3 regions of the Cupriavidus sp. 96C5-1 genome follow, and region 3 is predicted to be linked to each of the others. Evidence: predicted binding sites of a transcription regulator. Region 3 holds the regulator's gene; each other region holds the start of a gene.
What was found. Region 3 encodes sigma-54, which starts transcription at its own class of promoters, with help from an activator protein. Its sites were predicted from a motif close to TGGCANGNAANCTGCTTT; they were not measured.

Region 1 (5,223 bases), on a different contig from region 3:
CATGGCGCAGCTCGTCGATCGACTGCATCTGCGCCGCCACGCGCGCGCCGGCGCCGCGGAAGTGCCGCCCGAGGTGGGCATAACCGCGGTGCGCCGCGTACTCGAGCGGGGTCACGCCGGTCAGGAACAGGCGCAGCGCGTTCAGGTAGCGCGGGTCCGAGACATTGAGGTGGCCGTTGTTCTGCACGAAGGAGTCGATGATCGCGTACAGCTTGCGCTCCTTCTCCGACTGGTACTTCCAGTAGGCATCCATGGTCATGCGGAACGGGTCTTCCCATTTGTCCCAGTCATGGATCTTGATGCCTTCGTACTTGTCGTAGGGGAAGACCTTGTCCATCGGTTCGTAGGTGGTCTCCCAGCCGAGATCGCGCGTCATCGTCGCGTACTTCTCGCGCAGGTTGAGTTTCTTGCGTGCGTCCATGATGTCTCCGTTGTCTTTGCCGGGGCCGCCGGCGGGCGGTTTTGCCGGGCTGTGTGGTCGGGCTGTCTCAGGCGTTCCAGTGCAGGGTGAAGGCGTCGTCGTCTTCGTCGATGTTTCCCGACAGCGAGATCAGGTTCAGGTGGATCTCCTGCAGGTCCCACTCGCGTCCGAGCTTTTCCGAGACCAGGCCGCGCACGATGGTCAGGTGCCCCGGCGCGTCGATCTTCACCATGGCGGGAAACTGCGACACCACGGCGTGCGGGTTGGCCTCGGTGATGGCTTCGATGATGGGACGGGTGTCGTCGTTGCTCTGCAGGGCGATATAGACGTTGGCAATGGCGTTTGCGGTCATGGCGGGCTCCTCAGGCGGCAAGGCCAAGCTTGTGCAGGCGCACGTCGAACTGCTCCAGGCACAGCGCGACCATCTGCTCGCCGCCCTCGCCCAGCAGCGTGTCGGCCACCGGCACCAGCGCCTGGCCCACTTGCGTGCGCGCGGCGCGGGCCCAGCCCGACAGCAGCGCGCGGTTGGCGTCGGATTCGGCGGCGGCGGTCTGGATCACCGAGTCGACCCAGCGTGCGTGTTCCTCCCGCCAGTCGTTCATGAACTCGGTCAGTACCGCCAGCCCGGTGCCGCAGGCACGCACGATGGCGGCGTCGGCGTGCTGGTAGACCAGCGGGTACAGCAGGCCGTCAAGCACCAGGTTCTGGGCGACGAAGGTCTCGAACCAGTCTTCGATCACAAAGCTGTGCTCGACAAAGCGGCGCAGCGGCTGCCAGGCGGCACTCTCCATCCAGGCCACCTTGGCGCGTTCCAGCGCCACGCCGGTATTGCCGTCCAGCAGCATGCCGATGCGCGACAGGTATTGGGCAATGCCCAGGCGGTCCATCGCGCAGTAGGTGCAGGCCTGGGTAATGGCCGTGCCCCAGCCATAGTCCGCGCAATAGAAATTGTTCATGTTGGCGCCCCACTCCACATGGCGCAGCGGCAGCAGGCCGTCGGCCAGGCGGTCCTGCCATTCGGCCGGCAGCGCCTGCAGCAGGCCGCGCTTTTCCACGAAGGCGAAGCTCTTCTCGGTGGCATCCTGCTGGCGGCCGCGCGCGGTCACATAGGCGCCGTAGAAGTACTGGCGCGGGTCCTTCAGCGCGTACCAGTCTTCCATCACGACAGCGGTGCGGCGCTTGTCGTAGATCGCGTAGCGCGGGTCCCAGGTGGGGCGGTAGTGGAAGTTGACTTCCGATTGCACATCGTAGGTCGCCTCCTGGTAGCGCGAGGCCGGCTTGTCGCCGAAACGGCGCGCCACGTGGCCGTAGGTCTGGCGCAGCGGCTGGATCTGCTGGGTCTTGATATCGACTTGCATCGCTTGGTCTCCTGGTTCGTGCTGTTTTTCTATGTGGGGGGTATGCCGGATGGCGGCGCTCGCGGCCCGCGCTCAGTCGTCCTGTTCGAGCGCCGGTATCTCCGGCGGCAGGAAGCGCACGTGGTTGACGCTGCAGAAGGCCTCGAACATCGGCTCGGGCATGATCAGCTCGACGTTGAGCTCGGGGTCCGCCACGCTGAACGCGAACTGCACGAAGCCCTCGGGCGTGCGGCCGTCGACGCGTACATACCTGGGCGTGGATTCGAACAAGGGGACCGACTGGTTGATCATGGCGCGCTCCTTCGCATGGCTTGTAGGCGTTCTATTGCGAAGAGCGTGCCAGCAGCCGCAATCAACGGCGGCACAAGGAGAGCGGGACATGGAGCGGCGTTGGCTTGCGCGTTTACCCGAAGCGATCCCGGCGCCGCGTGTCCATCAATTGATGAACCTGCGGGCAGCACTTGATCAAATGATCAAAAGCCGCGCCAGGCGGCGGTTTGCGGTCAGCACGCCAGGATCCGGAACGTCTTCCGCGCCGCAGCAGCACAGGCGCCGTGGCAACGCCGGCGCCAATGGATTGCGGGGATGGCGCGCGCATGCGGCGCAGCATGCGGGGATAGCCGCCTGCCGGGCGCGCCGACACCCCCTTCATCAAATGATCAAACCGGCGAACAGGCGGCCTGGCCACGCGCGCGCAAAGAAAACGGCGCGCCCGAAGGCGCGCCGCATGGCGATCCATGTGCCGCGTCAGGACTCGCCTGTACTCCGCACGCCGCGCGTCTTCCAGCGATAGGCAAGCTGCGGCCGCGTGATGCCGAGCAGCCGCGCCGCCTGGCTCATGTTGCCGCTGGCGCGCTGCATCGCGGCTTCCATCAGCACCGTCTCGACATCGCCCAGCGCGAGTTGCTGCTCGGCCATATGATCGAGCAAGCCGTGCACCGCGGCCTCGCGCAGTTCCGGCAAGGTGCCTCCGGCGCCCAGGCGTGGCGCGGTGTCCATGGCGGGCGGCGCGCTGGTGGGAAGGAACAGGTGGTCCGCGGAGATCTGGCCGCCGTTGCAGGCCAGGATCACCCCGCGCTCGATCACGTTCTCCAGTTCGCGCACATTGCCCGGCCAGTCGTAGCGGCGCAGTTCGGCCAGCGCGCGGTCGGTGATGCCGACGATCTTCTTGCCGTGGCGCGCGCCGTAGCGGGCGACGAAGCGTTCCACCAGCAGGCGGATGTCGTCGAGCCGTTCGCGCAGCGGCGGGATGGTGACGGGATAGACGTTGAGCCGGTAGTACAGGTCCTTGCGGAAGGTGCCCTGCCTGACCGCCTCGGCCAGGTCCACATTGGTGGCGGCCACCAGCCGCACATCCACCCTGCGCGGCTGCGTGCCGCCCACGCGCTCCACCTCGCCTTCCTGCAGCACGCGCAGCAGCTTGGACTGTGCCTGCGCCGACAGCTCGCCCAGTTCATCCAGGAACAGGGTGCCGCCATGCGCCCGCTCGAAGCGGCCCGGACGCGACTGGTGCGCACCGGTAAAGGCACCCTTCTCCACGCCGAACAGTTCGGCCTCGATCAGCTCATCGGGGATCGCCGCGCAATTGACCGCGACAAAGGGCTTGTCAGCGCGCGCGCTCACACCGTGCAGCGCCTGCGCGAAGCGCTCCTTGCCGACGCCCGTCTCGCCCAGCAGCAAGACCGTGACGTTGCTCCCGGCGGCGCGCTGCAGCAGGCCCCAGGCGGCACGGAATTCGGCCGAGCAGCCCACCAGGTCCACCGGCTTGTCGGGACTGCGTTGCAGTGCGCGCAGGTGCTCGACCTCGCTCTGCAGCTGCAGGATGGTCTCGATCACCGGATCGGGCCGGTACAGCGCCAGCGCTTGGGCACCGTCTTCCCATTCTTCCAGCGGCTTGCCGACGATACGGCAGTGATCGTGGCCGCAGGCTATGCACTCCACCTCGCGGTAGAGGATGGTGCGGCCCATCAGCGCCGAGGTGTAGCCGGTGGCGTAGCCGATCTGCATCCAGCAGGCCGGCGCATCGACGATGCCGAAAAGCTGGCGGTGCACATCGCCTTCGAAGGAATCTTCCCAGAGGAATTCGCCATCGTAGATGCCGGCGGCGATATCGATATCCACCTTGACCGGCGTCACCCGCACCACGCCCTCGATGGTATGCAGGCAGGGCCCGATCTCCAGCAAGCCGAAATCGCTCTGCCCCGGGCGCAGCTTCTTGGCCAGTTCCGCATCGCGCATGCCGGAATGAAAACCCATGCGGGTAAACAAACCCCGCGCGCGCTCCATCCCGAGGGTATCCACCAATTCCTTGCGCAAGGCGCCCAGTGCCGCCGTGTGGATCAGGATCATGCGCTGCTCGTCCAGCCAGATGGAGCCCTCCTCCATGGCAAAGCGCAGGCGCCGTGCGAGATTGGCAAGGCCATCGCGCATGGTGGCCGAGAACTTGTCGGTAGAACTACTCATCGTCTCCTCTCTTGGCGGCGGAAAGCCTCCGCTCGCTCGTGCTTTTTCTAGCACTGCATGCACATTATGTGCCATCGGCGCCGCGCCACCGCACAGATGCCTGTCAAGCCGGTGCAATGTCGCCTATGCTTTTCTTTGCAGGATTACTGCGCGCATTTTGCATTGCACCACGAACCATGGAAAAAACCGCCTTTGTCTTTGCCGGCGGCGGCAGCCTCGGCGCCATCGAGGCCGGCATGCTGCGCGAACTGGTGGCCTGGGGCATCAGGCCGGATATGGTGATCGGCGCGTCCGCCGGCGCCATCAACGGCGCCTACTATGCCTGCAACCCGCATGCTGCCGGCACGGCCAGGCTGGAGACGCTCTGGCGCGGCCTGCGCCGCGCCGAGGTGATGCCATGGTCGTGGCGCAGCCTGTTCGGCATGCTGCGCGGGCAACGCGCGCACCTGGTGGAGTCCGCCGCGCTGCAGCGCCTGCTGTCCCGCCATTTCGGCGATATGGCGATGGAGCGCGCGGAGTTGCCGCTCTATGTGGTCGCCACCGACATGCAGACCGGCGCGGAGGTGGTGCTGTCCTCCGGCAGCCTGGTCCAGGCGGTGCTGGCCAGTGCGGCCATCCCCGGCGTATTTCCGCCCGTCATGCTGGGCGGGCGTACCCTGATCGACGGGGGCGTGGCCAACAACACGCCAATCTCCACCGCCATCGGCCTGGGCGCCACCCGCGTGGTGGTACTGCCCGCCGGTTTCGCCTGCGCCCGGCGGCGCGAACCGCGCGGCCCCATCGACCATGCCTTCAACGCGCTGTCGCTGCTGGTGGCGCGCCAGCTGGTGCAGGACCTGGAGCGCTGGGCCGACCATGCGCATATCGCCGTGGTACCGCCACTGTGCCCGCTGGACGTCTCCCCCTACGACTACACCCAGTGCGGCACGCTCATCGACCGGGCCGCCGCCGCCACGCGGGCCTGGCTGAATGCCGACGGCC
Region 2 (5,223 bases), on a different contig from region 3:
CGGCTCCAGTCCGCAACCGCGCAGCAGCAGCCGCACCAGGTGGTCGGTGGCCTGCTCGTAATCGCGCTGGCCCAGATGGCTCACCCCAAGCACGGCGCATACCTGCGACTCGAAATCGGCATAGGTCTGGGTCGCGGCCCAGATCGTGAAAAACAGATGCATGGGATCCACGCTGGCCATCTCGCCGCGCGCGATCCACTCCCGGATCACGCCGGCCTTGCGGGCCACCAGCCCGCGCAGCGCGCCGCTAAGCACGTCGCGGATCTCCGGCGCGCCGTGCAGCAGTTCGTTGGCGAACACGCGCGAGGCATCTGGATGGCTCGCCGACAGCCGCATCTTGGCGCGGATATACTGCTCCAGCGCCACCCGCGGGCTTTGCTCCGCGTCGATGATGTCGGTCTCGGTCAGCCACAGCGCGAGCGTATGCGCGAGCACCGCGCGATACAGGGCCTGCTTGGTGCGGAAGTAGTAATGCAGGTTGGACTTCGGCACGCCGGCGCGCGCCGCGATATCGGCCATGGTGGCGCCGGCAAACCCGGCACGCGCGAAGACGTGTTCGGCGGCGCGCAGGATCAGCGCCTCGTTCTCCTGGCGGATGCGCCCGCCCGCCGCCGCCCGCGGCGGCGGAAAGCATGGCGGCTGCGCCGTGGCCCGCGCATCCATCACTTTGTGCCGTAGAGCCTGTCGCCCGCGTCGCCCAGGCCCGGTACGATATAGCCGTGATCGTTGAGTTCCTCGTCGATGGCGGCGGTGACGATGGCCACATCGGGATGCGCGGCCTGCAGCGCGCGCAAGCCCGGGCGCGAGGCGATCAGGCACATGTACTTCAGCGTGCTGACGCCCGCCTCCTTGAGCCGGTTCAGCGCGGCGATGGCGGAGTTGCCGGTGGCCAGCATGGGATCGACCACGATCACCAGCCGCTCGTGAATATCCTCCGGCATCTTGAAGTAGTACTCGATCGGCTCCAGCGTTTCCGGGTCGCGGTACAGACCGATATGCCCCACCCGCGCGGCCGGCAGCAGGTCCAGCATGCCGTCCAGGAAGCCATTGCCGGCGCGCAGGATCGACACCAGGCACAGCTTCTTGCCCGACAGCACCGGCGATTGCATCGGCGCGATGGGGGTCTTGATGGAGATGGTTTCCATCGCCAGGTCGCGGGTCGCCTCGTAGGTCAGCAACTGGCTGATCTCGCGCACCAGCCGGCGGAAATTGTCGGTCGTGGTGTCCTCGCTGCGCGCCAGCGTGACCTTGTGCTGCACGAGCGGATGATCCACCACCATGAGGGACGGGGTGACAGTCGGAACGGCGGAAAGGTCGGTCATGAAGCGCTCCTGGAGGGCGGTAGCGAACAGGTCTTGCTGCGTGCGTCCTGGTCTAGGTCTAGAACACCGTGCCGTCGCTGTCGATCGCGAACGGCGGCGGACCGCCGGGCCTGCGCTTGGCGGCAATACGCCGCCCCGCGGCCCAGGTGCCCCCTTCCAGCACGCGTGCCAGCGGGAAATCCGCGGCCGACAGACCCAGCGCCTCGCGCACCGACGCGGCCACCAGGTCCAGCCCGGTCACCGTGAGTGCGCGCCACTCCACGATGACCGGCTCGTCCACCGTGTGCGTCGCGGCGGCAAACCCGGGGTCGCGCGGCACCATCAGCTCGAAATCGAACAGCAGGCCGCCGTTGCGGTATTCAGGCAAGCCGGTCAGGGCTTCCAGCCCGGTCACCTTGAGGCCGGCATCTTCCAGCGGCTCCAGCAGCGAGTAGGTCAGCCACTGGGTCAGCTTATGGAACGGCACCAGTCCATCGGCGCAGGCCGGGTGGCGCCAGCAGTCGCCCAGCGAGACGCCTTCCAGGCTGATGCGCCCCGGCCACACCGGCCCCAGCGCCACCAGTAGCGTGGTGAGCACGTAGCCGGCCTCGATCTGGCCGTCGACGGCATGGGCCTTGAGGTAGTCGTACAGGTTGCCCAGCCGCGCCGGTGTGCCGAACACGGCCGGCGTGGCCTGCGCCACCTCGCCGAGCCGCCGCAGCAGCCCGGCGCGCCCCTCCAGCCCCACCAGCGGATTGTGCTGCGCCACCTGGAAAGCGGTGGCGATGGTGGACGCATCGATCCGCCTCAGCCGCTCGGCGTCGGCGCGCAGCGGCTGGCCCGATTCGGCCGAAAAGCCACCCCGAGCGAACAGGTCGAAGCTGGCGACGCCAAGCCCTTCGGAGCGGGTCAGCGACAAATCGCTGGCCGGGTCGCGGTAACGCCAGCCCGGGCCGGCCCCGGCATCCAGCAGTACGCTGGGAATCACCAGGTCGATGCCGATGCGGGCGCGCTCCTCGCGATCGGACTCGCCGGACAGCCCGCCGCGTTCGCACAGGATCTGCCAGCGGTCCCGCTTCTCGCCCGGGCCACCGCTTTCGAAGTGCCGCCAGCGGCTGTGGTAGGGCACGTTGAGGTCGGGATAGCGCTGGCGGATGGTGGTCGCGACGTAATCGGCGACCGCCGGAATCCGCTCCGGATGCCAGGTAAACAGCCCGGATGCGCCAGCCGCCACGTGATCCGTCACCGCGGCGCAACGGGTGCGCACCGCGTGGCCGGTCAGCAGTGCCGCGGCGGGATGGCCGGGAGGCACTGGACAGGCCCAGCCGGCGCGGTCCTCCGCGCCATGCGCGGAAGCTTTCGGGCCGCCATCCGGCGGGCCCGCTTCGGGTGTCTCGTTCATTCGTCCAATCCCCTACCCTTGGCCAGTGCGAGTTCTTCCGCATCCGGCGGGGTATAGCTCGTGAAATAGCCGGCCGCCACCTTGGCGTCGATTTCCACGCGGGCGTCGGCCGGAATCAGCGCATCGGGAATCGCCACCTGCTCGACCACCTCGATACCCTGGGCTGTCAGCGCCCCGTGCTTCATATTGCTCATCGAAGCCCAGCGATCGATACGCTTGATGCCGAGCCAGTGGAACACATCGGGCATAAGCTCCTGGAAGCGCATGTCCTGCACGCCCGCCACGCATTCCGTGCGGGCAAAATAAGTCTCGGCGCGGTCGCCACCCACCTGGCGCTTGCGGGCGTTGTAGACCAGGAACTTGGTCACTTCTCCCAGCGCACGGCCCTCCTTGCGGTTATAGACCACCAGGCCCACCCCGCCCTGCTGGGCCATCTCGATGCAAACCTCGATGCCGTGCGCCAGGTAGGGCCGGCAAGTGCAGATATCGGAGCCGAACACATCGGAGCCGTTGCATTCGTCATGCACGCGGCATGCCACCTTGGTCTCGGGCTTGCCAAGCTGGCCGACATCGCCGAAGAAGTACAACGTCATGCCCCCGATCGGTGGCAGGAACACCTTCAGGTCCGGCCGGGTCACCAGTTCGGGAAACATGCCGCTGGTCTGCTCGAACAGGCTGCGGCGCAGCATGCTTTCCTTGATATCGAAGCGGCGCGCCAGCCCGGGCAGGTACCAGACCGGATCGATCGCCGCCTTGGTGACGCGCACGTCGCCGTTGGCATGCAGGATGTGGCCATCCGGCTTGAGGCGGCCGGCAGCGATGGCGCCCATCAGTTCGGGCATATTGATGTGGGCCCGCGTAACGGCGATCGACGGGCGGATATCGATGCCCGCCGCGATCCGGTCGGCGAAGGCGCTGGACACCAGGTGGCCCCAGGGATCGAGCGAGACGATCTTGTCCGGATCGCTCCATTGCGGATGGGGTCCGATGCTTTCGGCCGGGGCGGTATCGGTGAGGTCGGCGCGATGGTCGCGCTGCAGCTTGCCGGAGGCCACCGCCAGCGCCCGGTACACCGCGTAGGCCCCGGAATGGGTGCCGATCACATTGCGCTGCGCCGGATTGGTCAGGCTGGCGATCACGGGACCGCGCTCCGCCGCGCTGACGGCCCCCCAGTGGATGGGCTCGGCCGGCTTGTCGCGGCGCGCGTGCGAGGTCAGGACGATATGGTCGGACATGGCAGCCTCGGAACGGGAATCCTGACCAAACGGTCAGGTTTGCAATTCCATAGTAGGCAACCTTCGTGCCATATCCCAATGCTCGTTTCCACCCTGTGTTGCATGCCGCACCATGTGGCGGCGCACCGGGAGCGTGCGTGCGATCCTGCCCACTGGCCGGGGATGGTGCACAGGCACCATGTGAAAGCGGCACCCGCCCGCCGGGGCCGGGTGCCGCGTGGACGCGACCGGATGCGCCGGGAAGCCGGCAGGAAACGTCAGGTCGACTGCTGCCGCTGGACCGGCCGCGGGCGTGCCGGCCACAGTGCCAGGCGCAGGCTCCGCAGCGGCGCGCCGCTCTCCACGTAGCGGTGGAACACGGCGCCGGCGCCATTGCTAAGCGCCCATGCCAGCACCATGCCAAGTGCATTGAGAACTGGCTGGTGCGGTACGAGATGGAATACCAGGGCGTTCACGACCAGGCAGACCGGAAAATGCACCAGGAAGACCGAATAGGAAATACGCCCGAAAAATGCCAGTCCCCGCGCCCGCGGCCAGTGTTCGAGCCAGCCGCCGCGCCGTGCCGCGCCAAGCAGCAAGGCAACGGCCAGCGCCACGGCGATGCGCAGCCGGAAGTCCAGGATCAGCGCCGCCACCACCACGGCACCGAGCACCAGCAGCGCCACCGGCGAACGCTCCGGCGCGGAGACCCAGAACGCCAGCGTGCCGAGGCCATAGGCACCGAAGAAGTAGATCGCCCAGACATCCCAGGCCGCATTGCGGTTGAACCAGAACAGCGACGCCAGCACCAGCCCCGCCACCGTCAGCGTACCCAGCTGGCTGCCGCCAAACTCGAACCATTGCGCGCAGCGGCGCGCCGCCCACAGGGCGACAATCAGCAACGCGAACAACTGCAGGTCGATCGCCACATACCAGACTCCGGCCGACAGCGCGTCGAAATCGAGCAGGTTGTGCAGCAACAGCACATGCGCCAGGAACTGATGCAAGCCCGGTGCGGAAGGAATGGAATCATGCTGCATCCAGGTGCGTGCGATGGCCGCACCGGCAATGGCAATCAGGATAGCCACCGTATAAGGCACCACCAGCTTCTGGTAGCGGCGCCAGATCGCCAGCAAGGGATGCGGCACCACCAGATGCCCGCCGGGCGCCAGGCTGCGCGCCGCCAGGAAACCGCTGATCACCAGGAAGACCTGCACCGCGATACGCGCGTATTGCGAGAGCCAGTCGAGCAGATCGGGCGCCAGCACGTGGGCCGCATCGGACATGGGGCCGTAGAAAGCAAGAT
Region 3 (5,223 bases):
CTTTCATGAAGGCCTTGCGTTCATCGCCCTTCTTGCCAGTGGCTTCCTTGTTGCACGCCTTCATTTTCTCCTGCTGGCTGTTCTTGACGGGAGCGGCTGCGGGCTTGTTGGACAGGCAGTCCTTCATGAAGGACTTGCGTTCGTCGCCCTTCTTGCCGGCGGCCTGCGTATTGCAGACCTTCATCTTGTCCTGCTGCGTGCCTGCCGCCGCAGGTGCTGCGGCCGCTGCCGGAGCAGCCGGCGCGGCGGCCGGTGCATTCTGGGCGAAGGCGCCGCTGGCGAAAAGCGGGGCTACCAGCGCGCACATCGCGATCAATTTTTTCATGCTTGCTCTCCTGGCTGTGGAAAACTTCATGGCTGCTGGCCTGTCGGCGCGGCAACTCCGGGGCTGGGCTCATGCCCATTACAGCACAAAACGGCCTTTGCCCCAAACGCGTTGACGATCGGTATGCGGCAGGATGTAAGCAATTGAAAACGGAGCGGCCGGTCCGGCTAAAGCAGGCGTCCCTGGCCTCGCGACGCGACGTCGGCCTGCATGGCGGCGCGCTGGCGATCCATGAAGTCACGCAGGGTGTCGATGCCGCGCAGGCGCAGGATGGTGTTGCGTACGGCGGCTTCGACCAGCACGGCGAGATTTCGGCCGGCCGCCACCTGGATCTTGACCATATGGATAGGCAGGCCGAGTACGTCGAGATACTGCGAGTCCAGAGGCAGGCGCTCGAATTCGCCGTCGTTGCGGCGTACCAGCTGGACCACCAGTTTCATCTTCATTTTCCGGCGTACCGCGGTTTCGCCGAAGATGGTCTTGATGTCCAGCAGCCCCAGGCCGCGTACCTCCAGCAGGTTCTGCAGCAGCGGCGGGCAGCGGCCTTCGATGAAATCCGGCCCCAGCCGCACGAAATCCACGGCATCGTCCGCCACCAGCCCGTGGCCGCGCGAGATCAGTTCGAGGCCGAGTTCGCTCTTGCCCAGGCCGGATTCGCCCATGATCAGCACGCCCATGCCGAGAATGTCGAGAAACACGCCGTGCATGGTGACGCGCGGCGCGGAAATGCGGGACAGGTAGAGCCGCAGGTGATCGATCACCGCCGCCGACGAGACCGGCGTGGTGAACAGCGGGGTCGACGAGCGCGTGCAGCGCAGTTCCAGGTCGGGCGGCGGCTCCATGCCGTCGGCGATCACCAGGAAGGGCGGTTCCAGCAGGATCAGCTCGCCCATCTGGCGCTTGCGCATCTCGTCGTCGAGACGCTGGTAATACGTGATTTCCGGCTTGCCCAGCACCTGGATCCGGTTCGGGTGGATCAGGTTCAAGTGGCCGACGAGATCGGCCGCGGAGGTGGCTTCACGCGCAAACTCGACGTCGAAGGCCCGGTCCGCGCCCTCCAGTCCTGCTACCCAGGAGAGTTTGATATCGGCTGCGTTGTCGTCGAAGATCGACTGCGAGGTGACGCCAGTGAGTTCCATGCGGGTGCTTTCAGGGGCGAGCTTTCAGGTTGCCGGGTCAGAGCCCGGCTCGCCTGGATAATAGCCGTCAGGCCGGTTCAAGGATGCCATTGCGTCAGCAACTGGTGCACGGCATCCGGCGTGGGCAGGGTGGCCAGTCCGTCGCGCATCTCGCGGTCGGATAGCAGCTGGGCGATCTCGGAGAGGATCTCCAGATGCTGCTGGGTAGCCTGTTCAGGCACCAGCAGGAAGATCAGCAGCGCCACCGGCTTGCCGTCGGGAGATTCAAAGGGGATGGGCTCGGCCAGGCGCATGAATGCGGCCAGCGGCTGCTTCAGCCCCTTGATACGGCCGTGCGGGATCGCAACCCCGGCACCCAGGCCGGTGGATCCCAGCGACTCGCGGGCGAACAGGTTGTCGGTCACTGTCGCGCGCGCTACGCCATGGTTGTTCTCGAAGAGGAGCCCGGCCTGTTCGAACACGCGCTTCTTGCTGGTGACGGTGACGTCGAGGTTGATGTTGCCGGGTGGCAGCAATTTAGCCAAACGATTCATGTGGAATGCGCAGGGTTTTCTGGTAAGCGGGCCCCGGGGCAGGCGGCGTCCCGACGGGCTAAATGAATATAGACACCAAGGCCCGTGGTGCCACCGGTGGTCCCCATGCCGGTGCCGGGCGTCTGGCCATTATAGAGCAGGCCTGCCCCCGCCTTGTGCATTGCAATAGCCGATGCGCGGTAGCGGTGCCGCGCGCGCGGAAAAATGACCGGACCAAGGATCTATGTATTGCGCAGCATACACCGGGAGGGATGCCTTGCGGAATCCCCCGCGGGCCTGCTGGCAAGCAGGGAAGCGGCGGACGCAAAAAAGCCGCGCAACGGCGCGGCTTTATTCCGGTTTCAAGGGACTGACACCGGCGGCCCGGTCCGTGGGCCGCCAGGCACGGTCATTGCTGCATCTGCGATGCGGCCATCTGGTACTTGACCGCTTCGCGGTCATGGCTTTGCACGCGATCCTTGTGGCGAATCACCTGCCGGTCGAGCTTGTCGACTAGCGCGTCGATAGCGGCATACAGGTCTTCGTGATGCGCCTCGACAAAGATGTCCTTGCCCTTGAGATGTAGATTGATTTCCGCGTACTGCCGCCGGTCCTTTTCTTTTGTATTGTCGACAGAGAGCAGCACACTTACGCCAATGACTTGATCGAAATGCCTGACGATACGCTCCAGTTTCGTTTCCACGTACTCACGCAGGGGAGGCGTGATGTCCAAGTGGTGTCCACTGATCTTGAAGTTCATAGCGTTTCTCCTTCTGAAAGAGCTGCATCAGGCAGGCGACGCAGCTCGGCTACAAAGTCTTGCGGAGATTGACGGCAGGAATCTTGAGCGCCTCGCGGTACTTGGCAACGGTACGCCGTGCCACCACGAAGCCTTGCTCGCCGAGCAATTCGGCAATCCGGCTGTCGGACAGGGGATTCCTGGGGTCTTCGGCTCCTATTAATTGCTTGATCAACGCACGAATTGCCGTTGAAGAGGCCGCGCCGCCGGTTTCTGTGGATACGTGACTGCCGAAAAAATACTTCAGCTCGAAAGTCCCCATCGGCGTTGCCATGTATTTATTGGTAGTCACCCGAGAGATGGTGGACTCGTGTAAACCCAGTGTATCGGCAATCTCCCGCAAAACCAAGGGGCGCATCGCAATTTCACCATGGGTGAAGAAGTTCTTTTGACGTTCGACAATAGCTTGTGCGACGCGCAATATCGTATCGAACCTTTGCTGGATGTTCTTGATCAACCAGCGCGCTTCCTGCAGCTTCTGCTGCAATCCGGCCGCGCCCGCGTCGCCTTTTGCACCGCGCAAAATCTGCGCGTACATGTCGTTGATACGTAGCCGCGGCATCACATCCGGGTTGAGCTGGGCGATCCAGCCGCCGCTGATTTTTCTTACGAAAACATCCGGCACGACGAAATCGGCCTCCGGCCGGCTGTATGCGTGGCCCGGATAGGGCGCCAGGGAGCGGATCAGTTCATGCGCGGCCTTGAGTTCGGGCTCGTCCACCTGCAACGCTTTCTTCAGGCGCGTGTAGTCGCGCACCGCGAGCAGTTCCAGGTGGCTGCCGACAATGGTCAGCGCGAGGTCGCGCTGCGGATGCTTCAGACGGCGCAGTTGCAGCGCCAGGCATTCGGCCGCGTTGCGCGCGCCGACGCCAGGCGGGTCGAAGCTCTGCAGCAGGGTCAGGATTGCCTGGATCTCATCGACCTCGAACTCGAGCTCTTCCGGCAGCTCGCTGCATATTTCTTCCAGCGTGGTGCTCAGGTAGCCGTCGTCGTCCAGCGATTCAATCAGGAAGATGGCCAGCCCCTTGTCGCGCAGCGAAATCTTGAGCGGCGCGAGCTGTTCCATCAGGTGTTCGCGCAGCGTGGGCTCGGCGTCGCGCAGCTGCATCGGCGTTTTTTCATCGTCGTCGCCCTGCGGGCGGCGGGCGAAGTCGTCGAGGCTCCAGTCGTTGCCATAGTCCTCGCCGCTGTCGCTGTAGCCGTCTTCTGCTTCGGGGGCGCCGTCGGGGCGGTTCTCGCTGGTGCCCTGGCCGTCGGCCGGCGCCGGCGCCGGCGCGCTTTGCAGGTTGACGGAGCCATCCGAGGACACGCGCAACGGGCTTTCGATCCAGTCGTTTTCGCGTTCGAGCAGCGGATTCTCGGTCAGTGCCTGTTCCACTTCCTGCTGCAGCTCGAGCGTGGACAGTTGCAGCAGCCGGATCGACTGCTGGAGTTGCGGCGTGAGAGCGAGATGCTGCGAGAGGCGGAGCTGTAGCGACGGTTTCATGCGGCCTATTTTATGCCCAACTCCCGGACTGGTGGAACGGAAATTGCTATCGCTGGTGTCGCCGTGATCGATTGCACGCTAAAAGGCGACAGTGGAGCCACGCATGCACAGGTGCGCGGCCGGTGCCGCGCGGCATCCCTACATGCGGAAATTCTCGCCCAGGTAGACCTTGCGCACCGATTCGTTGGCAATGATGTCCTCGGGCTGGCCAGCGGCCAGCACCGCGCCTTCGCTGATGATGTAGGCGTGGTCGCAGATGCCCAGCGTTTCGCGCACATTGTGGTCGGTGATCAGCACGCCGATATTGCGCGCCTTGAGGAAGCTGACGATGCGCTGGATTTCGCCAACCGCGATCGGGTCGACGCCGGCGAAGGGTTCGTCGAGCAGGATGAAACGCGGGGCAGAGGCAAGGGCGCGGGCGATCTCCACGCGGCGGCGCTCGCCGCCGGACAGCGACAGCGCCGGGTTGTCGCGCAGGTGGGCAATCTGCAGGTCGTCCAGCAGGGTGTCCAGCCGGCGCTCGATCTCGGCCTTGCCAAGCGGCTTGCCGTTGTCGAGCTGCAGTTCCAGCACCGCGCGGATGTTTTCCTGCACGTTGAGCTTGCGGAACACCGACGCTTCCTGCGGCAGGTAGGACAGGCCCATGCGTGCCCGCTCGTGGATGGCGAGGCCGCTGATGTGCTTGTCGTCGAGCACGATGTCGCCCTCGTCCAGCGCCACCAGTCCAACGATCATGTAGAACGAAGTGGTCTTGCCCGCGCCGTTGGGGCCGAGCAGGCCCACCACCTCGCCGCTCTTCACGTCGAGGGACACGTCCTTGACCACCGTGCGCGAGCCGTAGCGCTTCTTCAGGTGGCGCACGACCAGCGTGCTGCTGTCCTTCAGGGTGGCGGGCTGGGACGGTGCGGTTTGGGTAGCGGTCATGAAGGCGGAATCCGTGGATCGGGGCGACGCTTCGGCGT

Region 1: the regulator sigma-54 is predicted to act here: its motif matches at 2,104-2,121, upstream of AC3FOF_RS32840 (phenol hydroxylase subunit).
Region 2: the regulator sigma-54 is predicted to act here: its motif matches at 3,992-4,009, upstream of AC3FOF_RS14655 (GTP cyclohydrolase II).

What each region holds. Positions count from the first base shown of each region.
Region 1 is NZ_JBYOJU010000039.1:70,146-75,368, forward strand. Features, by position in the region: gene AC3FOF_RS32825 (aromatic/alkene/methane monooxygenase hydroxylase/oxygenase subunit alpha) at 1-421, opposite strand, end outside; gene AC3FOF_RS32830 (MmoB/DmpM family protein) at 489-773, opposite strand; gene AC3FOF_RS32835 (aromatic/alkene monooxygenase hydroxylase subunit beta) at 784-1,779, opposite strand; gene AC3FOF_RS32840 (phenol hydroxylase subunit) at 1,852-2,070, opposite strand; gene poxR (phenol degradation transcriptional regulator PoxR) at 2,527-4,242, opposite strand; gene AC3FOF_RS32850 (patatin-like phospholipase family protein) at 4,419-5,223, shown strand, end outside.
Region 2 is NZ_JBYOJU010000011.1:45,661-50,883, reverse strand. Features, by position in the region: gene AC3FOF_RS14670 (TetR/AcrR family transcriptional regulator) at 1-663, opposite strand, end outside; gene upp (uracil phosphoribosyltransferase) at 663-1,322, opposite strand; gene AC3FOF_RS14660 (URC4/urg3 family protein) at 1,381-2,703, opposite strand; gene AC3FOF_RS14655 (GTP cyclohydrolase II) at 2,700-3,938, opposite strand; gene AC3FOF_RS14650 (acyltransferase family protein) at 4,196-5,223, opposite strand, start outside.
Region 3 is NZ_JBYOJU010000019.1:102,263-107,485, forward strand. Features, by position in the region: gene AC3FOF_RS21030 (PsiF family protein) at 1-325, opposite strand, end outside; gene hprK (HPr(Ser) kinase/phosphatase) at 493-1,464, opposite strand; gene ptsN (PTS IIA-like nitrogen regulatory protein PtsN) at 1,542-1,997, opposite strand; gene hpf (ribosome hibernation-promoting factor, HPF/YfiA family) at 2,386-2,736, opposite strand; gene AC3FOF_RS21050 (RNA polymerase factor sigma-54) at 2,786-4,261, opposite strand; gene lptB (LPS export ABC transporter ATP-binding protein) at 4,400-5,185, opposite strand.